DNA from 3 places in the Streptomyces sp. NPDC096013 genome. Region 1 is predicted to be linked to each of the others. Evidence: riboswitches for the same ligand, from Rfam matches in the RefSeq annotation. Region 1 holds a riboswitch; each other region holds the start of a gene.
What was found. Region 1 has a riboswitch for thiamine pyrophosphate ahead of ACIRB1_RS40380 (thiamine ABC transporter substrate binding subunit). Riboswitches for the same ligand answer to the same signal wherever they lie in the genome.

Region 1 (9,782 bases):
GCGACCACGACCGCGCTGGCCTGCACCCTCGGCTCGATGCTGGCCCTCCTCTTCTTCCTCCACCTCCGGGGCGACCTCACCGGCATGCCCTTCGACGGAGCGGCGGCGGAGTTCCTCGCCTCGGACACCCCCCTCCCCCTCCCCGCCGCCCTCACCCTGCTCGCCGTCGTCCCCGTGACCGCGTCCGTCTCGGTGGCCCTGACCCTCCGCCCGAGGGACACCTCCCCGAAGGGCACCCCGAGGCCCTACGGCCGCTTCGGCGCCTACGGCAGGTCGAACACCCGCGAGACCTTCGGGGCCTACGGCAGGTTCGGCGCCCGCCTGCGAACGGGCGGCCGTACGGCGGCGGCCGAGGAGACGCCCGCCCCGGCGCCCGAGCCCTCGGCCGACGCCGAGCCGACCGCCACCGTCACGGGCCCGGTCGACCTCGACCCCACCCGCCCCCCGGCCCCCCGCGAGGTCCCCAAGGGCCTCCCCTGGGGCGTGGCGGTGCTCGCCGCCGGTCTGGCCGTCGAGGCGTACGCGAACCGGACGGCGGACACCGACGGGCTGTCGATGCCCGGCGGTCACGCGGGCGGCCCCGCGGGCGTGCTGGCCGGCTGGGTGCTGACCGCGCTCGGGCTCGCCCTCGCGGGCCCCGGCCTCACCCACCTGTGCGGTCGGCTCCTCCAGGCCGTGCGCCCGGGCGCCCTCCGGCTCCTCGCCGGCCGGGTCCTCATGGAGGAGGCGACCCGCATCGGCCGCCCGCTGGGCGTGGTCTGCGCGGTGGCGTCGGGCGCGTACGCGATGACCGCGCTCCACGACACGGACGCGGCCGTCGGCCCGCTCACCACCCTCGGCACGCTCCTGGTGGCCGGCTGCACGGTGGCGACCCTGTGCACCGCCGCCGTCGAGGCCCGGCAGGCCCGCGCCGACACCACGGCCGCGCTGGTACGGCTGGGCGCCCCGGCCACCGTGCTGCGCAGCGCGGCGGCTCTGCGCGCGGGTGCGCTGCTCGCCCTGTTCGTACCGCTGACCGTCGTGATCGCCGAACTCGCGGCACTTCCGCTCGCCCACCGATGAGTTTTCCGCGGAGCGCCGGTCTACCCACCGATCAGCACGCACGCCCGATGGGAGAGGCCCCAGCATGTACCAGCAGATGATCTTCGTGAACCTGGCCGTGGACGACGCCGCCGCGTCGAAGAAGTTCTTCACCGAGCTCGGTTTCTCGATCAACCCCCAGTTCAGCACGGACGACACCACGTGTGTGGTGATCAGCGAGACGATCATCGCGATGCTCCTGGAGAAGAAGCGCTACAGCGACTTCACGAAGAAGGAGATCGCCGACTCGGCCAAGACCAGCGAGGTGCTGCTGTGCCTGAGCGCCGAGAGCCGCGAGAAGGTCGACGAGCTGATCAACAAGGCGGTCGCGGCGGGCGGCACCGCCAACGACGACATCCAGGACCAGGGCTTCATGTACGGCCGCTCCTTCGAGGACCTGGACAACCACTCCTGGGAGATCGTGTGGATGGACCCGGCGGCCGTCCAGGGCTGACCGGCCCGGTGCCTAGCATGGGCGCGTGCAGACGAGCCCGGCCCATGCGGCCCATCACGACGAACGCGAGATCGAGACGGTCGAGGACTTCGACGCGACCGTCTCGTCCCGCGGCACTCTCGCGGGACACCGCGTCCAGGGCGTCGACCTGACGGACCGTACGCGGGAGTTGCTCACCACGGACACCTCGGGCGCCGTCTTCCTCGGCTGCCCGATGCGCGACGAGGCGGCGGCCAAGGTCCGCGCCGACGGCGCCCTGGTCTTCCCACCCGTCCCGCACCTCCCCTTCGACCCCTACCGCGGTCATCTCTACACGCCCGCCGAGCTGTTCGCCTCGCTCGACCAGGGCTACGAGCAGACCCCGGACGCGCTCGCGTACGGCTGGTTCCAGCGGACCAAGGCCGACGGCGACATATACGCGTCGATGCTGCGCGCCGTCCACGACGACTCGATCTCCGACGCCCTCGACGAACTCCTGCGCGGGGCACGGGTGGTGGGTGATGGGGGCACCTCCCGGTCGAGCGAAGCCGAGACTGGGGGAGGGCGGCCACGCGATGGCCCGCGGCACGGAGGCCTACGGCGGTGCCGCGCGCCTGGGCCGCGAGCTGAGCCGCGCCAGCTACACCGTGGCGACCGGCGGGGGCCCCGGCGCGATGGAGGCGGCCAACCTGGGCGCGTACGCGGCGCCGTACGAGGACGCGATGCTGGAGGAGGCGTGCGAACTCCTGACCGGATCGGCGTCGTTCAGGCCCTCCGTCACCGACTGGGCCCGGAGTGCCTTCGAGGTCCGCACCCGCTGGCCGAAGGGCAACCACTCGATCGGCATCCCGACCTGGTTCTACGGCCACGAGCCGCCGAACGCCTTCGCCTCGCACATAGCCAAGTACTTCGCCAACGCCACCCGCGAGAACGGCCTGTTGGCCCGCTCGAACGCCGGAGTGGTGTTCCTGCCGGGCGCGGCCGGGACCGTGCAGGAGATCTTCGACAACGCGACGCCGAACTACTACGAGTCGCGCGGCGAGCCCACCCCGATGGTGCTCGTGGACCGGGAGCACTGGACGGAGCGGCTGCCGACGTGGCCGCTGCTGCGTGCACTTGCCCGGGAACGGCCAATGGAGGCCCGTATCGCCCTCGTTGACCGGATCGAGGAGGCTCCGGAGGCGCTGAAACGTCTCTCTGATTAAAGGACGGGTAAAGGCAACTGCCACACACCGCATATGCATTGACACTGCTTACGCAGCACTTATAGACCAGTGAGACTCCTGGGGGCAGTGGTGCCTCACCTCATTGCCGCTCCATCTCCCCCTAAACCCCCCGCAGTTGCACATCCCGTGAAGGGCAAACGTGTCCATATCTCGACGTTCCGTACGCATCCTCGGTGTCGCCTCCGCCTCGGCCGCACTCGCGCTCGGTTTTGCGGGCAACGCGCTCGCCTGCAACATCAGCGAGTTCTCCGCCGAAGCGACCTGTGACGGCACCAACGGTGTCATCACCGTCACCGACAAGGACGCCTCGGCCACCGAGGCGACCATCACGGTGTTCCTGGAGAACAACGGCGCCGACGCCAAGCAGATCGGTACGGCGCAGACCGTCAAGGGCTCGCGCGAGGGCGTCACCATCACCTTCGCCGAGGACTGGCAGCCGAACGCGACGTACCGCGTTCACGTCAAGGCCGGCAACCAGGTCGACAAGGACATCACGCCGAACCTGACCACGCCGTCCAAGGCCTGCAAGGCCGAGGAGTCGCCCAGCCCGACCCCGACGCCGACCGAGGCCTCCCCGACCCCGTCGGAGACCGCCTCGACCCCGGCCGAGTCAGACAGCCCGACCCCGTCGGCCTCGGAGAGCAGCACCGCTCCCGCGACGACCACGGACAACGCCCCGTCCCCGGCGGCCGGTTCCTCGAACCTCGCCGAGACCGGTGCGAACTCCAACACCGGCCTGATCGCCGGCATCGCGGGCGCCTTCGTCGTCGTGGGCGGCGGAGCCGTCTACTTCGGCATGCGCCGCCGCGGTGCGAAGACCGGCAGCTGATCAACAGCCGCTGAAAAACCCGCTGGTGTGGCCCGTCCGGTTCGTGGGGACGGGCCACACGCATGCGCGGTCCGGTTCGGGGGGCGGGCGACCCGCAGGCGCGGGTTGGTTCAGGGGGCGGACGACTCGCGGGCGCGGGTTGGTTCAGGAGGCGGACGGCTCGCGGGCGCGGGTTGGTTCAGGAGGCCGGTGACCCGCGGGCGGGGGTTGGTTCAGGGGCGAGTAACCCGCGTACGCGGTTCGGTGCAGGGGCGGGTGACCCTCGTACGCGTTTCAGGTCAGGGGCGAGTGACCCGCGTACGCGTTTCAGGTCGGGGGCGGGTGTCCCGCGGGCGGGCTAGTCGCCGAGTACGACGATCTCCGCCGCGTCGAACTCCACCCCGACCGCGCTCCCGACCTCCGGCGCCGCCCGCAGCGCGCAGGCCGCCTCCAGACGGGGCGCGTCCTCCGGCTGGAGCTGTACGGAGACATGGGTGCCCTTGAAGGTGCGGGCGGCGACCGTGCAGCGCAGGCCCTCGTCGGCGGGCAACAGCCGTACCCCCGCGGGGCGTACGAGGAGGCTGCGGGTGCCCTGGGGGGCGTTCTCGGGGACCGGGACCTTGCCCCAGGGGGTGTCGGCGGCCTCCCCCGCGACCGTGGCCTCCACCACGTTGTCGAAGCCGAGGAAGCGGGCCACGAACTCGTCGGCGGGGTGCTGCCAGACCTCAAGCGGCGTACCGGACTGGGCGATTTGCCCGTCCCGCATGACCACGACCCGGTCGGCGAGCGCGAACGCCTCGCCCTGGTCGTGCGTGACCGCGAGCACGGTCGTGCCCAACGTGCCGAAGAGTTCCCGGAGTTCGACGACCAGCCGCTCCCGCAGGGACCGGTCGAGCTGGCCGAGCGGTTCGTCGAGCATGAGGAGCCGGGGCGTGGGCGCCAACGCCCGGGCGAGCGCCACCCGTTGCTGCTCACCGCCGGACAGCCCGGTGACGGCACGGCGGGCCGCACCCGGCAGTCCGACCAGGTCGAGCAACTCGCCCACCCGCTCGTCCTGTTGCCGCTTGGACGCCCCGTGCATGCGCAGCCCGAAGGCCACGTTGCCGGCCACGTCCCGCTGCGGGAACAGCTGATGGTCCTGGAACATCAGACCCACGCCCCGCTTGTGCGCGGGCACCCCGGACTGGTCCCTGCCGTCGAGCAACACCCGCCCGGAGTCAAGGGGTTGGAGACCGGCGACCGCCCGCAGCAGTGTCGACTTGCCGCTGCCGCTGGGCCCGAGCACACACACGATCTCGTGCTCGGCGACATCCAGGCCGACGGCGTCCAGCACCGGGCGCCCACCGAACCGTACGGTCGCGTCCTCAAGGCTCAACAGCATGGTCGGCGGAAGGCTCGGCGACACGTTCAGCGGCGTGTTCGGCGGCACGTTCGGCGGCATCTAGAACTCCCCGGTCCGGTCGGTGCGCAGCCGCTCGAGGACCAGCAGGGCCACCGCGCACACCAGCATCAGAATCGTCGAAAGGGCCATCGCCTGGCCGTAGTTGAGATCGCCGGGGCGCGACAGCAGCCGGGCCACCGCGACCGGCAGGGTCGGGTTGTCGGGCCGAGCGATGAACACGGTCGCCCCGAACTCGCCCAGCGACACCGCGAACGCGAACCCGGCCGCGATCAGCAACGCCCTTCGCACCAGCGGCAGATCGACCTCGCGCCACACCCGCCACGGCGACGCCCCGAGCACGGCCGCGGCCTCCCGCAGCCGCCCGTCCACCGCCCGCAGCACGGGCAGCATCGTCCGTACGACGAAGGGGACGCCGACCAGCGCCTGCGCGAGCGGCACCAGAATCCATGAACTCCGCAGATCCAGCGGAGGTTTGTCGAGCGAGATCAGGAAACCGAAGCCGACGGTCACCGCCGACACCCCGAGCGGCAGCATCAGCAGCGCGTCGAAGCCCCGCACCAGCCGCCCGGCATCCCGCCGGGTGAGGGCGGCGGCGGCGAGTCCGCCGATCACCACGGCGATGGCGGTGGCGGCGACGGCGTACTCCAGCGAATTGCCGATCGCGGCGATCGGCGGCACCAGGAAGGTGCCTCCGTCGTCGTGGGTCAGCGCGCGGTAGTAGCCGAAGTCCGCTGTGTCCAGCGAGCGTTGGACGAGCACGGCGAGCGGCAGCAGAAGCAGCACGGCGATGGACGCGACGACCCCGGCCAGCAGGGTCCACTGGCCTGCCCCGCGCGGGCGCCGTGCGGTCACCGCCGGGTCCACGAGCCGCAGGGCGCTCTCCCGCCGCCGTACCGTCCAGGCGTGCACGGCGAGGATCGCGCCGACCGCGACGAACTGCACGATCGTCAGGACGGCGGCCGTGGACAGGTCGAAGACCTCGGAGGTCTGGCGGTAGATCTCGACTTCGAGGGTGGAGAAGGTCGGGCCGCCGAGGATCTGGACCACGCCGAAGGAGGTGAAGGTGAAGAGGAAGACCATCAGCGCGGCGGCGGCCACGGCGGGCCCGAGCGCGGGCAGTGTCACCGTCCGCCAGGCCCGCGACCGGGAGGCGCCGAGCATCCGCGCGGCCTCCTCCTGACGCGGGTCGAGCTGCGCCCAGAGACCGCCCACCGTCCGTACGACGACCGCGTAGTTGAAGAAGACGTGCGCGAGCAGGATGGCCCACACGGTGGTGTCCAGCCGTACGCCCCACAGGTCGTCGAGGAGTCCGCCCCGGCCGACGAGCGCGAGGAAGGCCGTACCGACGACGACCGTCGGCAGCACGAACGGAACCGTCACGACAGCCCGCAGGACATGCCGGCCCGGGAAGTCGAAGCGCGCGAAGACATACGCGCCGGGGAGCGCGATCAGGAGCGTGAGCGCGGTGGACGCGAGCGCCTGCCAGGTGGTGAACCACAGCACGTGCCGGATGTCGGACTCGACCAGCACGTCCCGGACGCGGCCCAACTGCCAGGCGCCGTCGACCTTCAGACCGCGTCCGACGATCGCGGCGACGGGGTAGGCGAAGAACACCGCGAAGAACGCGACGGGCAGGGCCATCAGGCCGAGCCGCGCCGCGCCGCCCCCGCGGGCTCTCCGCGTCTTCGGCGGGGCTACTTCAGTACGAGCGAGGTCCACGACTTGACCCACTGGTCCCGGTCGGCGGCGATCTTCGCGGGCGCCATGGTCTCGGGGTCCGGGGCCTGACGGCCGTACTGCTCGAACTCCCGCGGTACCTGGGCGCCCTGGATCACCGGGTAGACGAACATGTTGAGCGGCATGTCCTGCTGGAACTCCTTGGTGAGCAGGAAGTCGAGGAACGCCTTGCCGCCCTTGGTGTTCTTCGCGTTGCTGAGCAGCCCCGCGTACTCGGTCTGCCGGAAGCAGGTGCCGTACGAGACCCCGGTGGGCGCGGTGGTCGGCTTCGGGTCGGCGTAGATGACCTCGGCGGGCGGCGACGAGGCGTACGAGACGACGAGGGGCCGGTCACCGCCCGCCTTCCTGCCGCCCGCGGACCCGGAGAACTCCTGGTCGTAGGCCTGCTCCCAGCCGTCGACGACCTTCACGCCGTTGGCCTTGAGCTTCTTCCAGTACGTCTGCCAGCCTCCCCCATCCCCGTACTGCGCCGCGCTGCCGAGCAGGAAGCCGAGGCCGGGCGAGGAGGTGGCCGCGTTCTCGGTGACAAGGAGGTTCTTGTACTCCGGCTTGACCAGATCGGCGAAGGAGGCCGGCGGGGTCAGCTTGTGCTTGCTGAAGTAGGCCTTGTCGTAGTTGACGCAGATGTCGCCGGTGTCGATGGGCGTGACCCGGTGCTTGGCCTGGTCGACGCGGTACTCGGGCTTGACGAGCGCGGAGCCCCTCGCGTCGTAGGACTGGAAGAGGCCGTTGTCGAGGGCGCGGGAGAGCAGGGTGTTGTCGACGCCGAAGAAGACGTCGCCCTGGGGGTTGTCCTTGGTGAGGATCGCCTTGTTGACGGCCTGGCCGGCGTCGCCGTCCTTGAGGACCTTGACGGTGTAGCCGGACCGCTTCTCGAAATCCTTGAGGACGCTCTTCGAGACGGCCCACGAGTCGTGGCTGACGAGGGTGACGGTCTTGGAGTCGGCGCCGCTGCCGCTGTCGGACGAGCCGCACGCGGAGAGCGTGAGCAGGCCGAGCCCGACGGCCGCGGCGATGAATGTCCTGGTGTGCACTGGATTCCTCCTGGGGTGTCCAGGAAGAGACGCGGCCCCGCCCACAGGACGTGGGCAGGGCGCAACAGCAAGAGTGATGACCGAACTTCCTACCCAGAATGACCTGGGCGAGGTTCAGAGGGTCTGCGGACAATCCCGCACTCTCAGCGCTGTGGCGCTCCCCTGTCGGAATATGAAGATGTACCTACGCCGGTCAGCCTACCGCTCGGTCGCGGCGAGCTGGCCGCACGCTCCGTCGATCTCCTGGCCGCGGGTGTCCCGGACGGTGACCGGCACCCCGTGGGCCGCGATGGCCTCGACGAACGCCTTCTCGTCCTCGGGGCGGGAGGCGGTCCACTTCGAGCCCGGCGTCGGGTTCAGCGGGATGAGGTTGACGTGCACCGGCTTGCCCTTGAGGAGGCGGCCGAGGCGGTCACCGCGCCACGCCTGGTCGTTGATGTCGCGGATCAGCGCGTACTCGATGGACAGACGGCGGCCCGACTTCGCCGCGTACTCCCAGCCCGCGTCGAGGACCTCGCGGACCTTCCAGCGGGTGTTCACCGGGACCAGGGTGTCGCGCAGCTCGTCGTCCGGCGCGTGCAGCGAGATCGCGAGGCGGCACTTGAACCCCTCGTCCGCGAAGCGGTGGATCGCCGGGACGAGTCCGACCGTCGAGACGGTGATCCCGCGCTGCGAGAGGCCGAGGCCGTCCGGCTCGGGGTCGGTGAGGGCGCGGATGGACTGGACGACCCGCTTGTAGTTGGCGAGGGGCTCGCCCATGCCCATGAAGACGATGTTGGAGAGCCGCGCGGGCCCGCCGGGGATCTCGCCGTCGCGCAGCGCCCGCATGCCGTCCACGATCTGGTGCACGATCTCGCCGGTCGACAGATTGCGGTCCAGGCCGGCCTGACCGGTCGCGCAGAACGGGCAGTTCATGCCACACCCCGCCTGCGAGCTGATGCACATGGTGACCCGGTCCGGGTACCGCATCAGCACGGACTCGACGAGCGTCCCGTCGAACAGCCGCCACAGCGTCTTGCGGGTGGTGTCCTGGTCGGTCGAAAGATGCCGCACGACGGTCATCAGCTCAGGGAGCAGCGCCTCCCGCAGCTTGGCGCGCGAGGCGGCGGGGATGTCGGTCCACTCCGCCGGGTCGTGCGCGAGCCGCGCGAAGTAGTGCTGCGAGAGCTGCTTGGCGCGAAACGGCTTCTCCCCGACCGCGGCGACGGCTTCCTTGCGCTCGGCGGGCGTAAGGTCGGCGAGGTGCCGCGGCGGCTTCTGGGCTCCGCGGGGGGCGACGAATGTGAGTTCTCCGGGCTTAGGCATGGCCCTACCAGTGTCGCAGACATACGAAGAGGGACTCGCCGCCCTGTGGACAACAAGCCCCTCACGCACAAAACAGCAGGTCAAACCGTGTTTCAGCCGGAGCCGACGAACAGCACCAGCAGCAGCCACACCACCGGCGCCGTGGGCAGCAAGGAGTCCAGCCGGTCCATGATGCCGCCGTGGCCCGGCAGGAGCGTGCCCATGTCCTTGATGCCGAGGTCTCGCTTGATCATGGACTCGCCGAGGTCGCCCAGGGTGGCACTGGCCGCGACCGCGAAGCCCAGGATCAGGCCCTGCCACCAGCTGCCGTCGTCGATCAGGAACTGCATGCACAGCGCGCCCGCCACCATCGCGAACGACACCGCCCCGAACAGGCCCTCGCGGGTCTTCCCGGGGCTGATGCGCGGGGCGAGCTTGTGCGTGCCGAAGCGCCAGCCGACGGCGTAGGCGCCCGTGTCGCTGACCACGGTCAGCAGCAGGAACGTCATGACGCGCCAGGCGCCGTCGTCGGCGGTGAGCATCAGGGCGACGAACGTGGCCAGGAACGGCACGTAGAACGCCGCGAAGACGCCCGCCGTGACGTCCCTCAGATAGCCCTCGGGCGGTTCCGTCATCCGCCAGACGAGGACCGCGAGCGCGGTGAGCGCCATGGCGACCCAGGCGCCCTCGGCACCCCGGACGTAGCCGGCGACGACCATCGCCGCACCGCCGACCGCGAGGGGCACGAGGGGCGCCTTGATGCCCTTGCGCTCCTGAA
Region 2 (9,782 bases), on a different contig from region 1:
AGCGTTCCGCAGCACCTGCACAGCGAGGACCGCCAGGAGTACGAGCGGATCCTCGACGAGGCGCTGCGCTCCGCCCCTACCCGCCCGGAACTGGCCGCTGTCGGTAAGCGGCTCAACCCCGAACAGCTGCGCACCATGGCGCTGAACGCCACCGCGCTCATCACGGCGGCCGCGGCGACCGAGTACCAGCACTACGTGAAGGTCCGCGAGGAACTGCGCCAGCCGGCGTCGTCCACCCCGTCGACCGTCCGCGAGTCCGGCTCAGCGGAGCCGGACGGCGTGGGCGCGATGGGGCTCGCCACCACCCTGGGGGAAGCGGCCGAGGGTGCGGGCGCCGTCGCCGTCGCCGCCGTCCTCACCCCCGTCCTGGCCGGCACGGCCGCGGCGATATTCCTGCTCGTGGGCTACATCCTCAAGATGCTGACCCCCGAGCCCGCCTTCGCCAAGACCATGCTCACCGCCGGCTGGGTGTTCGGAGCCATGACCGCCGCGGCGATCCTCGTCGCCGCCGTCGGCCTGCTGCTCACCGCCCTCCGCAACCGGCCCTCGCCCGACACCGGCCCCTACGGCGAGTCGAGCGGCGAGGTCACCCGCGCCAGGGAGGCCTGGCACGACGCCCTTCTGGAACGCGGCATCCTGCCGTTCCTCCAGGAGGCACTCGCGGCCCCGGGCACGGCGGCCCTGCGCCGTACGACCCCCTCGGGACCGAGTCGCATGCCGCACCTCGGCTACGACCGCCCCGGTTTCTCCAGCCCGGACGACGGCCCGGAGCCGGGTCACCGCCCGAGCTTCACCAGCCCGGACTTCACCAGCCCGGACTTCGGGGGGCCCGAACACCAGCCGGAGTAGCCCCTCGGCTTGCGCCCCCACCCAGGGGAGCGCAAGCCGAACGTCCGGTCCCAGGGACACAGGGCCGCAGGACCGCAGGGACTCAGAGCCGCGGAGTCACACGGCCGCAGAGTCACAGGGGCGCGGGCTCAAAGGGGCGGCGAGTGGTGCGCTCCTCTACGCTCCCGCAACTGCGGGCCCCTCAGATCGCCCCGTCAGGAAGCCTTGCTGGGAAGCCTTGTCGGCAAGGGCGATGATCGCGATGCTCTCCGGCTGGGCGACGGCCCGTCGTCGGCCGTCCGGGTGCAGGGCCGCGACCGGCCACCCCCGTCGTGACATCGACGAGCCGCGGGTGCCCGTACAACGAGACGACGAGACGACCTTGTCACCCCGGGGTATCAGGGCGCCGATACCGAAGCCGACCCGGTTGCGACGAACCCACCGCTTCCCGCCGAGCGACCACACGCCCAACTCCCGTGACCCCAGGGCGGGTTTCCCCTCACCCTCGCGGAACTCGCCCCCGGTCGCCACAGCCAGCAGGTCACCATCGAGCCAGCAGGCCGAGACCACCGCGGACTCGATGCCCGGCTCCGAGGGCAGCACACCAGGGCCGTCGAGCGCGGCGGGATCGGTCAACGCCCGCTCCAGATCGAAGACTTCGACGATCCCGTGCGGTGCCACAGCCACCCCGCCGACAACAGATGAATCCCATCCGGAGACACCGCCAGCCGCTAATGGAAAACATCCCTCACACCACGGTCGCCGCCGGTGAGCCGTTCTCCCGATTCCGCGTCCTCGATCCCCAGGACTTTGCGGAGCGCTTCGCGCGCCGCCCGCCTCGCGGTCGTGGAAGGCGGGCGGGGGTGAACCCGTGGTCCGTAGGGGGGCTGGGGGTACCCCCGATTCGGAGGGCAGTCCCATCCTTCCGCGCCGGGAGATCCGGTTGGCTGGTGATCGTCACCGACCGAGAACCAGAGCACCGGGGGATACGACCATGCAGATGCCGTCGTCGAAGATGGCCGGCGCCGCCGCGCTGGCAGCAGCCCTGCTCGCACTGGGCACACCGCTGGCCGCGACCGCCGCCACCGCCGGACACCCGGCGCCGAGCCCCTCCTACACCGCGAAGACACTCCAGCAGGACCTCGCGGCCGTACGGAAAGCCGGAGGCGGCGATGTGAACGTGCTTGCCAGGGTCGACGGAACAGGCAGCGCCCCGCTCATGGCCCGCATCGGCACCCGCACCTCCGGCTCCACGGACCCGGTCCCCTGGAACGCGCACTTCCGCGTGGCCAGCACGACGAAGACCTTCGTGGCGACCGTCGTCCTCCAACTCGTCGCGGAGAAGCGGCTGTCGCTCGACGACACCGTCGAGCACTGGCTCCCCTCGGTCGTCTCGGGCAACGGCAACGACGGCAGCCGCATCACCGTCCGCGACCTGCTCCGCCAGACCAGCGGGCTGTACGACTACATCGACGACCCGGCGATCCAGGACCGGCTGATCAACCACTTCGACGAGAACCGCTACAACGACACCCCCACGGCCGACCTGGTCGCGGTGGCGATGAAGCACCGGCCGCTGTTCGTGCCGCAGCCGGGCGGAGCCACCCGGTGGGCGTACTCCAACACCAACTACCTGCTGGCCGGGATGATCGCCGAGAAGGCCGGCGGCGCGAGCTGGCAGGACCTCGTCGAGCACCGGATCATCGCGAAGCTCGGACTGCGGAACACCTCCATTCCCGGGCTCAACCCGTTCCTTCCCGACCCGCATGTGAACGCGTATCTGACGACCGCCGACGGCAAGCGCCTCGACGTCACCGAGCAGAGCTACCAGCACACCGCCGACTCCGGTGTGGTGAGCACCACCGCCGACCTGAACACCTTCTTCCGCGCCCTGGCCGACGGTCGGCTGCTCCCCGCCGAGCAGTGGCGCGAGATGCGGCGGACCGTCGCGCGGAACGACGACCCGGAGGACGTGGCCGAGCTGCCCGAGGGCACCTACGGCCTCGGCCTCCGCAAGATGCCGCTGTCCTGCGGCGGCTTCTACTACATGCACGAGGGAGACGGACCGGGCGTCAACACCCGCCCCGCGGTGAGCGCTGACGGCAGGCGCGCGGTGACGGTCTCCATCACGACCACCACCGCACCGCCGGACCTCGCCGCCCTCAACCGCGCGACGGGCACCCTCGTGGACCACGCCTTGTGCCTCAAGCCCGCCGCGAGTTCGCCGAGGAGCTAGCCGGTCGTCGTCAGTCGGCGATCGGCAGGTACACCCGGTTGCCCGCCGCCGCGAACTCCTTCGACTTCTGCTCCATCCCGACCTCGATCTCCTCCCGGCTCCCGCCGTGCTCACGGCGGATGTCCTGGGAGATCTTCATCGAGCAGAACTTCGGCCCGCACATCGAGCAGAAGTGAGCGGTCTTGGCGGGCTCGGCCGGAAGTGTCTCGTCGTGGAACTCCCGTGCCGTGTCCGGGTCGAGGGCCAGGTTGAACTGGTCCTCCCAGCGGAATTCGAAGCGGGCGTCGGACAGCGCGTCGTCCCATACCTGTGCACCGGGGTGCCCCTTGGCGAGGTCGGCTGCGTGGGCGGCGATCTTGTAGGTGATGACGCCGGTCTTGACGTCGTCACGATTGGGCAGGCCCAAGTGCTCCTTGGGCGTGACATAGCAGAGCATGGCCGTGCCCCACCAGGCGATCATCGCGGCACCGATGCCGGAGGTGATGTGGTCGTACGCAGGCGCGACGTCCGTGGTCAGCGGGCCGAGCGTATAGAACGGAGCTTCATCACAGATCTCCTGCTGAAGGTCGATGTTCTCCTTGATCTTGTGCATCGGGACGTGTCCCGGGCCCTCGATCATCGTCTGTACATTGAAACGCTTCGCGATCGTGTTGAGTTCCCCGAGCGTCCGCAGTTCCGCGAACTGTGCCTCGTCGTTGGCGTCCGCGATCGAACCGGGCCGCAGGCCGTCGCCGAGCGAGTACGTGACGTCGTAGGCGGCGAGGATCTCGCACAGTTCCTCGAAGTTCTCGTACAGAAACGATTCCTTGTGGTGCGCGAGGCACCAGGCCGCCATGATCGAGCCGCCGCGCGAGACGATGCCCGTCTTGCGGTTCGCCGTCAGCGGTACGAACGGCAGCCGCACGCCCGCGTGGACGGTCATGTAGTCCACGCCCTGTTCGGCCTGTTCGACGACCGTGTCCTTGTAGATCTCCCAGGTCAGCTCCTCGGCGCGGCCGTCGACCTTTTCGAGTGCCTGGTAGAGCGGCACCGTGCCGATGGGGACAGGGGAGTTGCGCAGCACCCACTCACGCGTGGTGTGGATGTTGCGGCCGGTGGACAGGTCCATGACCGTGTCGGCGCCCCAGCGCGTCGCCCAGGTCATCTTGTCGACCTCCTCCTCGATGGAGGAAGTGACCGCGGAATTCCCGATGTTGGCGTTGACCTTCACCAGGAACCGCTTGCCGATGATCATCGGCTCGATCTCGGGATGGTTGACGTTGGCGGGCAGCACCGCACGCCCGGCCGCGATCTCCTCCCGGACGACCTCGGCGTCGACGTTCTCGCGTACGGCCACGAACTCCATCTCGGGGGTGATCTCACCCCTTCGCGCATAGGCGAGTTGTGTGACCGCCGTACCGTCACGGCCTCGGCGCGGCTGACGGGGGCGCCCCGGGAAGACCGCGTCCAGGTTGCGCAGTCCACCGCGCGGTGAGGTGTGCTTGATCCCGTCGTCCTCGGGGCGGACGGGCCGGCCCGCATACTCCTCGGTGTCGCCGCGGGCGATGATCCAGTTCTCCCGCAGCGGCGCCAGTCCCCTGCGGACATCGGTGTCGACGAGCGGATCGGTGTACGGACCCGAGGTGTCGTACAGCGTCACCGACTCCCCGTTGGTGAGATGCACCTGACGGACCGGCACCCGTAGATCGGGGCGCGAGCCCGCGACGTACCCCTTGTGCCAGCCGATGGACTTCCCGGCCTCCGTGGGCTGTTCGGCCCGAGCGGACTTCTCGCCCGGAACGGGCTGTTCGTCCTGGCTGGAGGCAGGCGTGCGTACGTCCTTGTTGGTCATGAGACCTACTCCCTACGCCGGCATTACCCGGTAACAGGTTCGGCGGTCGACGCAGCGGCTTCCGTCAGCCGATGTTTCATGTGAAACATCACTCGATTCAGGTGACGTTTCCCGTGAAACATCGCAGAGACGAAGGTCAGCGCCCTCTCAGCCCGGTGCTCCGAGCTCCCGCGTGTGCAAAGGTGCCTCCACGCTAGCGCCATAAGTGGCGCGGTGAACAGTGGGCCTCCGGCGTTCTTGCGATGATCGGGCGGTGACCACGACATCGCAGCCCCCGTATCCGCCGACCGGGCCGCCCCATGGCCACGACCATGGATCCGGCGACGACCGCGATTCCGGGCACGACCACGGACCGGGCGGGGACGGCGGGCACGGTTCCGGTGCGGCCGGTGGTCACGGTTCCGGTGGAGGCGGTGGGCACGGTCACTCGCACAGTCATGGACCCGCCGCCCCCGTCTCCCGGCATCTGCGGAAGGTCATCGCGGCGATCCTGATCCCGTTCACGGTGGCCGTCGTGGTCGGCATGGTGGTGCTGTGGCCAGGCGGCGCCCCCTCGCACAAGCGCACCGGCGTCGGCTTCGACCGGCAGACCCAGCAGGCGACGGTCACCAAGGTCGTCAGCGTGAGCTGCGCGTCGGTGAACGCATCGGGCGGGGGCTCGACCGGGGACACCTCCACCGCCGAGGGCTCCTCTGCGGCACAGGAAGCGGCAGGCACCTGCAAGAAGGCCACGGTCACGGTCTCCACCGGCAAGGACAAGGGCCGTACGTTCACGGAGATCGTCCAGCCCGACCAGTCACGGCAGTTGCATCAGGGCGAGAAGGTCGTGGTCGCGTACGAACCCTCGGCGCCCAGGGATCTGCAGTACTCCGTCACCGATGTGAACCGTAAGTTCCCGATGGCGCTGCTCGCCGGGATCTTCGCGCTGGCCGTCGTGGTAGTGGGCCGGCTGCGCGGTGTCATGGCGCTGATCGCGCTGGCCATCAGCTTCATGATCCTTAACTTCTTCATCCTGCCCGCGATCCTGCACGGCTCGAACCCGCTGATCGTGGCGGTGGTCGGATCGAGCGCCATCATGCTGATCGCCCTCTACATGTGCCACGGCCTGTCGGCCCGTACGTCCGTGGCGGTGCTCGGCACCCTGATGTCACTGGTGCTGATCGGCATCCTGGGCTCGGGGTTCATCGACTGGGCCGCGCTGACCGGCAACACGGACGACAACACGGGCCTCATCCACGGGCTGTACCCGTCGATCGACATGAGCGGTCTGCTGCTCGCCGGCGTCATCATCGGTTCGCTCGGCGTGCTCGACGATGTGACGGTCACCCAGACATCGGCGGTCTGGGAGCTGCACGAGGCCAACCCGTCGATGGGCTGGCGCGGGCTGTACCGCGCCGGCATCCGCATCGGCCGCGACCACATCGCGTCCGTCGTCAACACCCTCGTCCTCGCCTACGCGGGCGCCGCGCTGCCGCTGCTCCTGCTCTTCTCCATCGCCCAGAGCAGCGTGGGGTCGGTGGCCAACAGCGAGTTGGTCGCCGAGGAGATCGTCCGCACGCTGGTCGGCTCGATCGGCCTGGTCGCGTCGGTACCGGTCACCACAGCCCTCGCGGCCCTGGTCGTCTCGGCGGACCGCCCGGGACGCGAGGCCGTTCCGGCGGGGGCGGCTGGGTCGGGGGGTGCAGCGGGTGCGGCAGGTTCGGCCGGCTCGGCTACGACGTCCACGGCGGCGCCGAGCGCCAAGCCCGCGGCAGCACGTGGCGGGAAGGGCCGACGCCGTAAGCACTGAGGCGCTCCCCGCTCTGAGGCGCGGCAAGCCCTGGGACGGCGCCAGCACTGAGGCTCCGAGAACCACGCAGGCAGCCCAAGCCCTGAGGTCCCGCAAACCCTGAGCGCCGCAAGCACGGGACCGCATTGCACCCCGCCGCACTGCACCCCACTGCACCGCGCAACGCCGTGCCGCGCAACGGCGCACCCCGCAGCACCGGCAAGCGCCGCAAGCGGCGGGAACCGCCCCAGGAAGCCGCGCAGAAGCGTTACTGCGGAACTCCGGGCCCTGGGAGAACCTTTCGGGCCCCCGACGGGACCTCCAGGGCTCACAGCGCCTCACGATGCCTCACGGCGTCCACGGCGTCCAGGGCGTCCAGGGCGTCCAGGGCGTCCAGGGCGTCCAGGGCGTCCAGGGCGTCCAGGGCGTCCAGGGCTCAACGATTCCTGGACGGTGGCGAAGCGTTACGCCAGCTCCCGCCCCCACCACGGCGACGACGCGTCACCCCGCGCTCTGCTCCTCCGCCAGGATGCGGTCAAGCGCCTCGTCGAGGTGGGTGTCGAAGTCCGCCAGGGCGGCCTCCTGACCGAGCGGAACCAGCCGGTCGGTGCGGTCGAGGAACGCCACGAGCGGAGCCGCGCCGGTGCGAAACAGCGCCTGGTCGCTGCCCACCTGAAGCCGGATCAGCACCTCACCCAGCGTCTCGGGGTCGAGGGGCTCGATCCGTACGTCGCCCTCCCCGCACGCCATGCCCAGCCCATCGATCAGCAGCTCGCGACCGAAAGCCCAGGTCACCGGGGCGTCGCCCGGCAAATGGAAGGTCAGCCGCACGGCGTACGGATCGAACGTCTCATAGCCCAGCTCGACCGGGATGCGGAAGGAGAGCTCCTCGGAGACGAGGAAGCTCATCATGACCTCTGCCTGTACGGACTCGTGCATCGCCTATCCCGTCAATTGCCGTCGACTGGCTGGGAATGATCCCTGTGACACTGAAGGAATATTGCTGAACGTACACGTTAGATCACAAGGAGTAAGTTTTCAGATACTGATAGAGAGCGCGAGCGACCCCAGCAGCCTGCCGACCTCGGTCTGCAACTGCCGTGCCGCGGTGAGCAGTCGTCCGGCCTGATGCGAGGGCAGGGACATGGCCATCGTGGCCGCCGTGGTGCCGAGCGTGATCGGGACCGCTGCGCAGACCGTGCCCAGCGCGTACTCCTGACGCTCCACCACCAGCTCCATCCTCCCCATGCGTTCCAGGCGCCGCAGCAAGGCTTGGTCGTCGCGCACGGTGTACGGGGTGAGGGACCGCACGGGGTAACGGTCGAGGTGGTCGCGGCGGGCGTCCTCGTCCAACTGAGCCAGCAGACACTGGCCGATCGCGTGCGCGTGCCCCGTCTCACGGAAGTCCGCCCACTCCTCGACCGCCGGATTGCCGGGGGTGTCGGAGACGCAGAGGACCTCGATCTCGCCGTCGCGGTACGTCGCGTAGTACACCGGAACACCGATCGAATCCCGCCAACCTGCCAGCGCGTCGACGATCGTGCTGCGACGTTTCTCCTGCGCCCCGCTGCTGCCCAGCCGCACAGCCGCCTCCCCGAGGAAGAACAGCCCCTTGTCCCGCCGGAGATAGCCCTCGTGCACGAGGGTGCGCAGCAGGTGGTACGCGGTGGGGAGAGCGAGGCCGGTCTCCCGGGCCAGTTGCTTGGCAGGCGCTCCGTGCGCGTGCTCGGCGACAGATTCCAGCAGCCGCATGGCCCGTTGGACGGACCCGATGAGCGTGGCGGCAGACGGCTGCGGGTCGGCGACCCCAGCGCCGGCGACGGTCGCAGCGGAGCGTTGCTGCGGCGGTGCCGCGACGGGGCGGGATCGCGTGGCGGCTGTCATGGGTCGTAGCGGCGGGGTGACTCTGGCGGGGTGTAGCGGCGGGGCATCCATCACCGGTCGCGATTGCGCGGGAGCGGCGATGGGTCGTAGTTCCGCCGGAGTTGTCGCGGAACGAGTCTGTGTGAGGGCCGCCATGGGACTTGGCGCGGCGTCCGTTGCGGGGCGTAGCGGCGCACCGTCCGGCACCGGGCTGAGCTGCACGGGGGCGACCCCAGGTCGTAGCGGCGCGGCATCTGCCCCGGGCCGTAGCGGCGCGGCGTCCACCTCGGGTCGTAGCTGCGCCGGAGTAGCCAAGGAACGTGCCTGTGCCGACGTCACCCCAGGGCGTACCTGCGTGGAGGTCGCCACAGGTCGCAGCTGTGCGGGGATCGACACTGCGCGCGGCCAGGTGGGCGGGACCGGCTGGGTGGGGGGTGCATGGGGTTGTTCTACGGATGTGGTGTCAACCGTGGCCAAGGGTCACTTCCGGAGCGCGAGGGGGCGGCCCGTGCGGGGAACACGGGGAGGGGGTGCGCCGCTCGCGGGGTTCGTCCCCGCGAGGAGTTCCGGACTTTAACCGCCCACCACCGCCCGCAGACGCCCTGTCCGGGAAACTTCCCCCGGCCGAGGGAACCGGTGATTCCTGTTACCGATCACCGGTCGCCCCGCGGGACGTCACCAGTCGCCGCGCGAGGAGGAGCTCGACGTGAACTTCCGCACGATGTAGACCAGTCCGCCGACCAGCGCGACGAAGACCAGCACCTTGAAGAGCAGCCCAATGATGATGCTCACGACGGTCGCTATCAGACCGCCGAACACGACCAAGGCGATGACCGGCACCGCGACCCACTTCACCCACCACGGCAGTCCCGCGAAGATCTCTCGCATCGTCCTCGTCCTGTACCTCTCCGCCCGTCGCTCGAACCGGGTCCGGTCTGTGTCCGGCACTCCCGCACCGGATCTCTGATGTCCTGCTCTCGATGCTAGGGCGGGCGAAGGCCGAACGGGGGCCTCGCATCCCTTGTCCTCCCCTGACCGTCCCCCTAGGGAACCCTGAGACGCGGATCAGGCTTCCGGTGGAGACCGGGGGCTCCGGGAAGGGCCAGGCCCTGGAGGTTCAGGCCTCCGGAGGCGAGAACACCACCAGCACCCGCAGGTCCTCGCTGATGTGGTGGAACTTGTGGGCCACCCCGGCCGGCACATAGATCACGCTGCCGCGCGCCACCTGCGTGGTCTCCATGCCGACGGTGATCGCG
Region 3 (9,782 bases), on a different contig from region 1:
TCGGCGTACTGGCCGATGATGTTGCGCAGTTCGGCGACGGAGTGGTTGACCGCGGTGAGGTGGGCGACCGGGGTCAGCGTGGTGTCGGCGACGATCTGCTCGGTCTCCTTGACGGTGCCCGCGCGGGTGGAGCCGCCGGCGCCGTAGGTCACGGAGACGAAGTCGGGGGCGACGGCCTCGACCCGCCGCAGCGCGCTCCACAGGTTCCGCTCGCCCTTGGGGGTTTTCGGCGCGGAGAACTCGAACGAGTACGTCCTTTTGCCGGTCGCGAGCATGTCACGCACGGTACGTGCGCGATCAGTCCTGGTGGATGCGGTTCCGAAGGCCATACCCGCAGGTTAGTCAGGGGGCGGCGGACACCCAACCGGAACAGGGAATTTGCCTGTTTTGTCGCCCTGTTGTCCACCCATCGGACAGCGGGCCTCAAGGCGCGTGCCCTGTCAGGCCTGCCGCAGCCGCTTCGCGAACTCGGCCGCTGCCGCGCCCGGGTCGTCCGCGTCCGTGATGGCCCGTACGACGACGACACGGCGGGCGCCCGCTTCGAGCACCTCGTCGAGGGTGCCGAGGTCGATGCCGCCGATGGCGAACCAGGGGCGGTCGGTGCCCAGCGCGGCCGTGTACCGGACCAGGTCGAGGCCGGGGGCGTGGCGGCCGGGCTTGGTGGGGGTGGGCCAGCACGGGCCCGTGCAGAAGTAGTCCACGCCCTCCTGGACGGCCGCGGCGGCGGCCTCGGACTCGGCGTGCGTGGAGCGGCCGATCAGGACGTCCTCGCCGAGGATCGCGCGGGCCGCGGGCACCGGGAGGTCGCCCTGCCCGAGGTGCAGTACGTCGGCGCCGGCGGCGTGGGCGACGTCCGCGCGGTCGTTTACCGCCAGGAGTCTGCCGTGCCGGGCGCAGGCGTCGGCGAGGACCTGGAGGTACTCCAGCTCCTCGGCGGCCTCCATGCCCTTGTCGCGCAACTGCACGATGTCGACCCCGCCGGCCAGGACCGCGTCCAGGAACTCCGCCAGGTCGCCCTGGCGCCTGCGGGCGTCCGTGCAGAGGTAGAGCCGGGCGTCGGCGAGTTCCGCGCGGGCGGCTGCTGCGGCGGTGTCGGGCATGCGTGTGTCCCCCGTGGTCCGGTGTGTGGTGGTGTCGTGCACGGGCCGCGGTGAGCTTCCCCGCAGCCCGTGCACCTGGCGGTCGTCCGGGTCAGACGGCGAGCGCCTGGGCGCGGCGCTTCACCTCCGTGCCACGATTCTCGCTCAGGGCCTGCGCGGGGGTGCCGGGCAGGCTGGGGTCGGGGGTGAAGAGCCACTCCAGCATCTCTTCGTCGGAGAAGCCGTCGTCCCGCAGGAGCGTCAGGGTCCCCGTGAGGCCCTTGACGACCTTCTTCTCGGCCCCGTCGATGAAGGCGGCGGGGACGTGCAGCGCGCGGTTCTCACCACGGCGTACGGCGATGACTTGGCCGTCCTTGACCAGCTGCCGCACGCGTGTCACCTCGACATCGAGCATCTCTGCGATGTCGGGCAGCGTGAGCCAGGCGGGGACGAGAGCATCGATTTTTGCGTCAATCTCGGTCACGTAAACAGCGTGCCATCCCGGACTGACAGTCGGAAGCCGGGCCGGTCCGACCCGGTGGGACGAACTAGGCGATAGCCGCCTTCATCGGGAGGGAAGCATCCGCCAGCCGCTCCTGGTCCATGGGGGTCGCCGCCTCGATCAGCCGACGGCCCTGGGCCAGGTCACGGGGGCGGCCGACCGCCAGGAGGGCCACCAGACGGTCCCCGCGCAGCCAGCAGACGCTCCACGCCGGGGTGGACGGGTCACCGCGCCACAGGGTGGTGTCGGCGGACGCGTGATGACCGGCGTACTGGACGAAGCGGCCGAACTGCTCGGACCAGAAGTACGGCACCGGGTCGTAGACCGCCGGGGTCTCCCCGACGATGTTCGCGGCGACCGTGCGCGGCCCCTGGAGGGCGTTGTCCCAGTGGTGGACGAGAAGCCGCTCGCCGTACCTCCCCGAAGGGAAGGAGGCGCAGTCGCCGACCGCGTAGACGTCCGCCACCGAGGTGCGCAGGTGGTCGTCGGCCAGGACCTCGCGGTGGGCGCCCAGTGCGATGCCGGAGCCCGTCAGCCAGCCGGTGGCGGGGCGGGCGCCGATGCCGACCACGACGGCGCCCGCGGCCAGCCGGGTGCCGTCGTCCAGGACGACCTCGCCGGGCTCGACGTGCGCCACGCGCGCGTGCGTCCGCAGGGAGGCCCCGGCGGCGGCGTACCAGGCGGCCATCGGCGCGGCCACCTCGGCGGGCAGGGCCCCCGCGAGCGGCCGGTCGGCCGCCTCCACGACGGTCACCGCGCAGCCCGCCTCGCGCGCGGCGGTGGCGAACTCGGCGCCGATCCAGCCCGCGCCGACGACCACGATGTCGTGCTGCCGGGCGAGCACCGGGCGGAGCCGCTCGGCGTCGTCCAGGGTGCGCAGCAGATGCACGCCCGGGATGCCGTCGGCGCCCGGGAGCCGGATCGGTTCGGCACCGGTGGCGAGGACGAGGACGTCGTAGGGCACCGGGCCCTCGGCGGTGTCCAGTTCGTGGTCGGCGGGGCGCAGGCCCACGACCTCGCGCCCCAGCCGCACTTCGAGACCGAGCGCCTCGAAGTCGACGTCGAAGGCGGAGCCCTCCGCCTTGCCGAGCAGGACGGCCTTGGACAGCGGGGGCCGGTCGTACGGCTGATGGGGTTCCGCGCCGATCAGGGTGATGGCGCCGGTGAAGCCCTGCTCCCGGAGGGCGACCGCGGTCTGCACCCCGGCCATGCCCGCGCCGACGACGACCACGCGTCGCTCTGCCACCGTGCCCTGGTCCCGCGTCTGCTCGCTCACTCGATCACCATAGACACCTGACGATTTGTCAGTCAGCGGGCGCGTCAGGTGAGCTGTTCCACAGTGCTGGTCCCGTTTCCCTCCTGGGACTCCCACTCCCAGGTCTCCTCCAGGCGGACGCGGCCGTCCGGCACCTCGGTCACCAGGGAGACGCAGTGCCCGGAGGACGTCGTCCCGTCCGTCTTCAGCTGGACGTACCGGAAGTCGATCCGGTCCCCCGCGCGCGTGCCGACGAGATGCCCCCGTACGACGTCGCCGCCCGCGTACTCGGCCCAGATCTCGCCGTCCTGCTCGTGGTAGGTGAACCGGGTGCGGGTGCCGACCTGACCCGGGGCCTGGTCGGCGACGGGGGCGAGGACGAGACCGTCGAGCGAACGGGCCATGGACAGAGGCTCCCTTACTGACGCACAGGGCACGGGCTAGGGTGGCAGACGTGCCGCGACTCCCGGGGATGTCCCCCGGACCCGCGGCAGAAAAGAGTAGAACGCTCGCGGGAGCCTGGGCGCACTGGGCTGAGAGGGAGGCTGGCGGCCTCCGACCGTACGAACCTGATCCGGGTCATGCCGGCGAAGGGAGGGGCTGGACGCCCATGCCTGCACGCACATCAGACGTCCTCGTCGTCGGGGGCGGGATCATCGGCCTGGTCACGGCCTGGCGCGCGGCCCAACGCGGCTTCGCCACGGCCGTGCTGGACCCGGAGCCGGGCGGCGGGGCCGCCCAGGTGGCCGCCGGGATGCTGGCCGCCGTCACCGAACTCCACTACGGCGAACAGACCCTGCTCGCCCTCAACCTGGCCTCGGCGCACCGCTACCCGGACTTCGCGGCCGAGCTGACCGACCTCACCGGCCTGGACCTCGGCTACCGCCGCTGCGGCACGCTGGCCGTCGCCCTGGACGCCGACGACCGGGCCCATCTGCGTGAACTGCACGCGTTGCAGCAGCAGTCGGGCCTGGACTCCGAGTGGCTGTCCGGGCGCGAGTGCCGGCGCCTCGAACCGATGCTCGCACCGGGCGTGCGCGGGGGGCTCAGGGTCGACGGGGACCACCAGGTCGACCCGCGGCGGCTGGCGGCGGCGCTGGTGGCCGCCTGCGAGCGGGCCGGGGTCGTCTTCCACCGGACCTGGGCCGAGCGGCTCACGGTCGCGCGGGACCGTGCCACGGGGGTCGTCACACGGGAGGACACCCCGCTCACCGCGGACCAGGTCGTGCTCGCGGCCGGCAGCCTCAGCGGGCGGCTGACGGGCGTCCCCGACGACGTCCTGCCACCCGTACGGCCCGTGAAGGGCCAGGTCCTGCGGCTGACCGTGCCGGAGCGCCACGCGCCGTTCCTGAGCCGCACCGTGCGGGCCGTGGTGCGTGGCAGCCACGTCTACCTCGTGCCGCGCGAGAACGGCGAGCTGGTCGTCGGCGCGACCAGCGAGGAACTGGGCTGGGACACCACGGTGACCGCCGGCGGTGTCTACGAACTGCTGCGCGACGCCCATGAGCTGGTCCCCGGGATCACCGAACTGCCGCTCACCGAGACCCGGGCCGGACTGCGCCCCGGGTCCCCCGACAACGCGCCGCTGCTCGGCCCGACCGCGCTGCCGGGACTGCTGCTGGCCACCGGGCACTACCGCAACGGTGTGCTCCTCACGCCGGTCACCGGCGATGCCCTCGCGCATGCCCTGAGCACCGGTGAACTGCCGGACGAGGCACGCCCGTTCACCCCCAAGCGGTTCGCCCGCACGGAACTCGTGGAGCAGCCCGCATGAACATCTCCGTCAACGGCGAGCACCAGGAGATCGCTCCCGGCACGCCCCTGGACGTGCTCGTCCGGTCCCTCACCCCGGCCCCCTCCGGGGTGGCCGCCGCCCTCAACGAAACCGTCGTCCCGCGCGCGGAGTGGCCGTCGACCGCCCTCTCCGAGGGAGACCGCGTCGAGGTCCTCACCGCCGTCCAAGGAGGCTGACCCATGGCCGACGACCCCTTCGTCCTCGGTGGTACGTCCTTCGCGTCCCGGCTGATCATGGGCACCGGGGGTGCGCCCAGCCTCGACGTCCTGGAGCGCGCGCTGGTGGCCTCCGGTACGGAACTCACGACGGTCGCGATGCGGCGCGTCGACGCCTCCGTCCATGGCTCGGTGCTGTCCGTGCTGGAGCGGCTCGGTGTCCGGGTGCTGCCCAACACCGCGGGCTGTTTCACGGCGGGCGAGGCCGTGTTGACGGCGCGGCTGGCCCGGGAGGCTCTCGGGACCTCGCTGATCAAACTCGAAGTGATCGCGGACGAGCGCACGTTGCTGCCCGATCCGATCGAACTCCTCGACGCCGCCGAGACATTGGTCGACGACGGGTTCACGGTGCTGCCGTACACGAACGATGATCCCGTGCTGGCGCGGAAGCTGGAGGATGCCGGGTGTGCGGCGATCATGCCGCTCGGGGCGCCGATCGGGTCGGGGCTCGGGATTCGCAACCCGCACAACTTCCAGTTGATCACCGAGCACGCGCGTGTGCCGGTAATTCTGGACGCGGGGGCGGGCACGGCGTCCGACGCGGCGTTCGCGATGGAGCTGGGATGTGCGGGGGTGATGCTCGCATCGGCGGTGACGCGGGCGCAGGAGCCGGTGCTGATGGCGTCGGCGATGCGGAGCGCGGTGGAGGCGGGGCGGCTGGCGTTCCGGGCGGGGCGTATCCCCCGCCGCCATTTCGCCTCGGCGTCCTCTCCCGCGGAGGGCCTCGCCGCCCTGGACCCCGAGCGGCCCGCTTTCTAGACACCCCGCGCCCCGCCGAGGCCGTCGAAATCGACGGCCTCGGGCAGGTGCGATGCGTCACAGGTCCGCTTCAGTACTGCCCCGAACCGGACGAAAACGCCATGGTGTCGGCGTCGGCTCGTACACTCACCTGCGTGGATACGACCCTTCATGACCCTCTCGTCGGGCAGTTGCTCGACGGCCGGTATCGCGTCGACGCGCGGATCGCCGTCGGCGGGATGGCCACGGTCTACCGGGCCGTGGACACCCGCCTGGACCGGATTCTCGCGCTCAAGGTGATGCACCCGTCGCTCGCGGCCGACGGTCACTTCGTGGACCGTTTCATCCGTGAGGCGAAGTCGGTGGCGCGGCTGGCGCATCCGAACGTGGTGCAGGTCTTCGACCAGGGCGCCGACCGGACGTACGTCTATCTGGCGATGGAGTACGTCGCCGGCTGCACCCTGCGGGACGTGCTGCGCGAGCGCGGGGCGCTCCAGCCGCGGGCCGCCCTGGACATCCTGGAGCCGGTGCTGGCCGCGCTGGGCGCCGCGCACCGGGCCGGGTTCGTGCACCGGGACATGAAGCCGGAGAACGTGCTCATAGGGGACGACGGCCGGGTCAAGGTCGCCGACTTCGGGCTCGTCAGGTCCGTGGACACCGTCACCAGCACCACCGGGTCCGTGCTCGGCACGGTGTCGTATCTCGCGCCGGAGCAGATCGAGGGCACCCAGGCCGACCCCCGGGTCGATGTGTACGCGTGCGGTGTCGTCCTGTACGAGATGCTCACCGGCCGGAAGCCGCACGAGGGGGACTCGGCCGCGATCGTGCTCTACAAGCACCTGCACGAGGACGTCCCGCCGCCCTCGGCCGTCGTGCCGGGCCTGGCGTACGAGCTGGACGAGCTGGTCGCCACCGCCACCGCGCGCACCCCCGACCTGCGGCCGTACGACGCGGTCGCGCTGTTCGGTCTGGTCCGCGAGGCACGGGCGCGGCTGAGCGAGGGGCAGCTGGACGCGGTGCCGCCGCAGGCGCTGGCCTCGGAGCATCCGAACGCGGAGAACCGTACGAGTGTGATCCCCCGCTCGCTGACCGTCCCCACCTTCGGCTCCGCTCGCGCGGGGGGACCCCCGTCGCGTCCGCTGCCGCTCGACGGGGACGGCGGGGCGGGCGATCCGGTCGACCGGACCAGCCGGTTCGAGAGCGGTCCGCCGCTGCCGCCCCGGCGGCGCGACGCGCGGCGGCCCCGGCGCGGGCTGCTGGCGGTCGTCGCCGCGCTGCTGCTGGTCATGGGGGTCGGGGCGGGCGTCTGGTACATCAACTCGGGCCAGTTCACGAAGGTCCCGCCGCTGCTGTCGAAGTCCGAGGCGCAGGCGACGGAGCGGCTCAAGGAGGCCGGTCTCGACGTCGGGAAGGTCGACCACGCGTACAGCGACACCGTGCGGCGCGGCACCGTCGTCAGCACCGACCCGGAGCCCGGCGCCCGCATCCGGGACAACGACTCGGTGGCCCTGACCATCTCGGACGGCCCGGAGACCGTGAAGGTCCCGGACCTGACGGGCCTCCGCCTGGACAAGGCGCAGAGCCGGCTGAAGCGGGACGGGCTCGCGGCCGGAATGGTCACCAGGGAGTTCAGCGACGACGTCCCCAAGGGCTCCGTGATCAGCACGAGCCCGGACGCGGGCACCGAGCGGCACGCAGGTTCCGCGATAGCCCTGACCGTCAGCAAGGGCAGCGCGGTCGACGTGCCGGACGTCACCGGTGAGGACCTGGACAGCGCGAAGGCGGACCTCCAGGAGGCCGGTCTCACGGTGAAGGTGGCGGCCACCCAGGTCACCTCGGAGTACGACGCGGGCCAGGTCGCCCAGCAGACCCCGGCCGGCGACAGCCAGGCCGCCGAGGGCGACACGGTGACGCTGACCTTGTCGAAGGGCCCGGAGATGGTCGAGGTCCCGAGCGTGGTCGGCGCGAGCGTGGACGACGCGACGAAGCTCCTCGAACAGTCGGGCTTCGAGGTCAAGGAGGACCGCGGTCTGCTCGGCCTGTTCGGCGACACCGTGAAGAAGCAGTCCGTGGACGCGGGCCAGCAGGCCCCCAAGGGGTCCACGATCACGATCACCATCCGGTGACGGAGGCGGCACGCACACGTGACACCCTGGTCGGGTGAGCAGCAAGCCCCCCTCCCCCGTCTCCCGCAACCCCGTCGGCGGCCATGTCCCCGTGGCCGGCGGGCTCCACTCCGTGGGCCTGTCCTACGCCCGTGAGCTGGCCGCCGAGACCGTGCAGGTCTTCGTCGCCAACCCGCGCGGCTGGGCCACACCGGCCGGGAACCCGCGCCAGGACGAGGAGTTCCGCGCGGTCTGCGAGGCGGAGTCGATCCCGGCGTACGTGCACGCCCCGTACCTGATCAACTTCGGCTCGCACACCGAGGCCACCGTGGAGAAGTCGGTGGAGTCCCTGCGGCACTCGCTGCGGCGCGGCCGGGAGATCGGCGCGCTCGGTGTCGTCGTGCACACCGGGAGCGCGACGGGCGGGCGGGAGCGGTCGGTGGCGCTGGCCCAGGTGCGGGAGCGTCTGTTGCCCCTGCTGGACGAGCTGACCCACGACGACGACCCGTTCCTGCTGCTGGAGTCGACGGCCGGCCAGGGTTTTTCGCTCTGCTCCCGGACCTGGGACTTCGGTCCGTACTTCGATGCGCTGGACGCCCATCCGAAGCTGGGCGTCTGCCTGGACACGTGCCACATCTTCGCCGCCGGACACGACCTGACCGGCCCGAGCGGCATGCACCAGACCCTCGACCTGCTGGTCGACACGGTCGGCGAGGGCCGGCTGAAGCTGATCCACGCCAACGACTCCAAGGACGTCGTCGGCGCCCACAAGGACCGCCACGAGAACATCGGCTCCGGCCACATCGGCGAGGACCCCTTCCGCGCCCTGATGACCCACCCGGCGACCGAGGGCGTACCGCTGATCATCGAGACGCCCGGGGGCAGGGAAGGGCATGCGGCGGACGTGGAGCGGCTGAAGAAGCTCAGGGACGCGTAGGGCTCACAGTTCGGGTCCCTCGCCGGGGCCCTCCTGGTACGAGTACCGCTGCTCCTTCCACGGGTCGCCCACGTTGTGGTACCCGCGCTCCTCCCAGAACCCGCGCCGGTCCGCCGTCATGTACTCCACGCCCCGGACCCACTTCGGGCCCTTCCAGGCGTACAGGTGGGGGACGACCAGGCGGAGGGGGAAGCCGTGTTCCGCGGTGAGGAGTTCGCCGTCCTTGTGGGTGGCGAAGATGGTGCCGTCGGCGGCGAAGTCCGTGAGCCGGAGGTTGGCGCTGAAGCCGTACTCCGCCCAGACCATGACGTGGGTGACGGAGGGGGCCGGCGGGGCGATGTCGAGGATCGTGCGGGCGGGGATGCCGCCCCATTCGGAGCCCAGCATGCTGAACTTCGTGACGCAGTGCAGGTCGGCCACCACGGAGTCGTAGGGCAGGGCCGTGAACTCGTCGTGGTTCCAGCAGTGCTTCTCACCGTCGGCGGTGGCGCCGAAGACCCTGAACTCCCACCGCTCGGGGCGGAACTTGGGCACCGGGCCGTAGTGGGTGACCGGCCAGCCGCGCTGGAGCCGCTGGCCCGGTGGCAGCTCGGACTGTTCGACCCCTCTCTGACCCATGACTCCATCCTGACAGACCGGGGGCGGTGCACATGACCGGCTCTGGGTGGATTCGGGCAACTCCTACTAAGCATGCACTTACTGGACGGCGTCTTCGCGCCGGTGCAATCATGCGGCGCAACCCGCCAGTTCCCCCCGTTTCCGGAAGGAGCCTCTGCGATGCAGGGCGACCCCGAGGTCCTCGAGTTCCTCAACGAGCAGCTCACCGGTGAGCTGACCGCGATCAACCAGTACTGGCTGCACTACCGCATCCAGGACAACAACGGTTGGACCAAGCTCGCCAAGTACACGCGTGAAGAGTCCATCGACGAGATGAAGCACGCGGACAAGATCACCGAGCGCATCCTGATGCTCGACGGTCTGCCGAACTACCAGCGGCTCTTCCACGTCCGGGTCGGCCAGACGGTCACCGAGATGTTCCAGGCGGACCGGCAGGTGGAGGTCGAGGCGATCGACCGCCTCAAGCGCGGGATCGAGGTGATGCGCACGAAGGGGGACATCACGTCGGCCAACATCTTCGAGGACATCCTCGCGGACG

Region 2: linked by a shared signal. The riboswitch ahead of thiC (phosphomethylpyrimidine synthase ThiC) and the one ahead of ACIRB1_RS40380 (thiamine ABC transporter substrate binding subunit) in region 1 are both predicted to bind thiamine pyrophosphate.
Region 3: linked by a shared signal. The riboswitch ahead of thiO (glycine oxidase ThiO) and the one ahead of ACIRB1_RS40380 (thiamine ABC transporter substrate binding subunit) in region 1 are both predicted to bind thiamine pyrophosphate.

What each region holds. Positions count from the first base shown of each region.
Region 1 is NZ_JBIWGK010000019.1:111,423-121,204, forward strand. Features, by position in the region: gene ACIRB1_RS40350 (hypothetical protein) at 1-1,062, shown strand, start outside; gene ACIRB1_RS40355 (VOC family protein) at 1,127-1,534, shown strand; partial or broken gene ACIRB1_RS40360 (LOG family protein) at 1,560-2,718, shown strand; gene ACIRB1_RS40365 (LAETG motif-containing sortase-dependent surface protein) at 2,879-3,568, shown strand; gene ACIRB1_RS40370 (ABC transporter ATP-binding protein) at 3,906-4,988, opposite strand; gene ACIRB1_RS40375 (ABC transporter permease) at 4,989-6,590, opposite strand; gene ACIRB1_RS40380 (thiamine ABC transporter substrate binding subunit) at 6,644-7,720, opposite strand; TPP riboswitch at 7,789-7,894, opposite strand; gene rlmN (23S rRNA (adenine(2503)-C(2))-methyltransferase RlmN) at 7,919-9,025, opposite strand; gene ACIRB1_RS40390 (phosphatidate cytidylyltransferase) at 9,118-9,782, opposite strand, start outside.
Region 2 is NZ_JBIWGK010000006.1:299,887-309,668, reverse strand. Features, by position in the region: gene ACIRB1_RS22235 (hypothetical protein) at 1-849, shown strand, start outside; gene ACIRB1_RS22230 (hypothetical protein) at 1,006-1,515, opposite strand; gene ACIRB1_RS22225 (serine hydrolase domain-containing protein) at 1,823-3,064, shown strand; gene thiC (phosphomethylpyrimidine synthase ThiC) at 3,075-4,895, opposite strand; TPP riboswitch at 4,888-5,077, opposite strand; gene ACIRB1_RS22215 (YibE/F family protein) at 5,149-6,684, shown strand; gene ACIRB1_RS22210 (SsgA family sporulation/cell division regulator) at 7,165-7,602, opposite strand; gene ACIRB1_RS22205 (IclR family transcriptional regulator) at 7,702-8,547, opposite strand; gene ACIRB1_RS22200 (DUF5326 family protein) at 9,202-9,414, opposite strand; gene ACIRB1_RS22195 (cupin domain-containing protein) at 9,644-9,782, opposite strand, start outside.
Region 3 is NZ_JBIWGK010000002.1:458,859-468,640, reverse strand. Features, by position in the region: gene metF (methylenetetrahydrofolate reductase [NAD(P)H]) at 1-329, opposite strand, end outside; gene thiE (thiamine phosphate synthase) at 441-1,100, opposite strand; gene ACIRB1_RS09600 (Rv2175c family DNA-binding protein) at 1,192-1,563, opposite strand; gene ACIRB1_RS09595 (NAD(P)/FAD-dependent oxidoreductase) at 1,628-2,857, opposite strand; gene ACIRB1_RS09590 (hypothetical protein) at 2,902-3,240, opposite strand; TPP riboswitch at 3,338-3,450, shown strand; gene thiO (glycine oxidase ThiO) at 3,447-4,610, shown strand; gene thiS (sulfur carrier protein ThiS) at 4,607-4,807, shown strand; gene ACIRB1_RS09575 (thiazole synthase) at 4,811-5,605, shown strand; gene pknB (Stk1 family PASTA domain-containing Ser/Thr kinase) at 5,740-7,710, shown strand; gene ACIRB1_RS09565 (deoxyribonuclease IV) at 7,745-8,626, shown strand; gene ACIRB1_RS09560 (sulfite oxidase-like oxidoreductase) at 8,630-9,244, opposite strand; gene bfr (bacterioferritin) at 9,404-9,782, shown strand, end outside.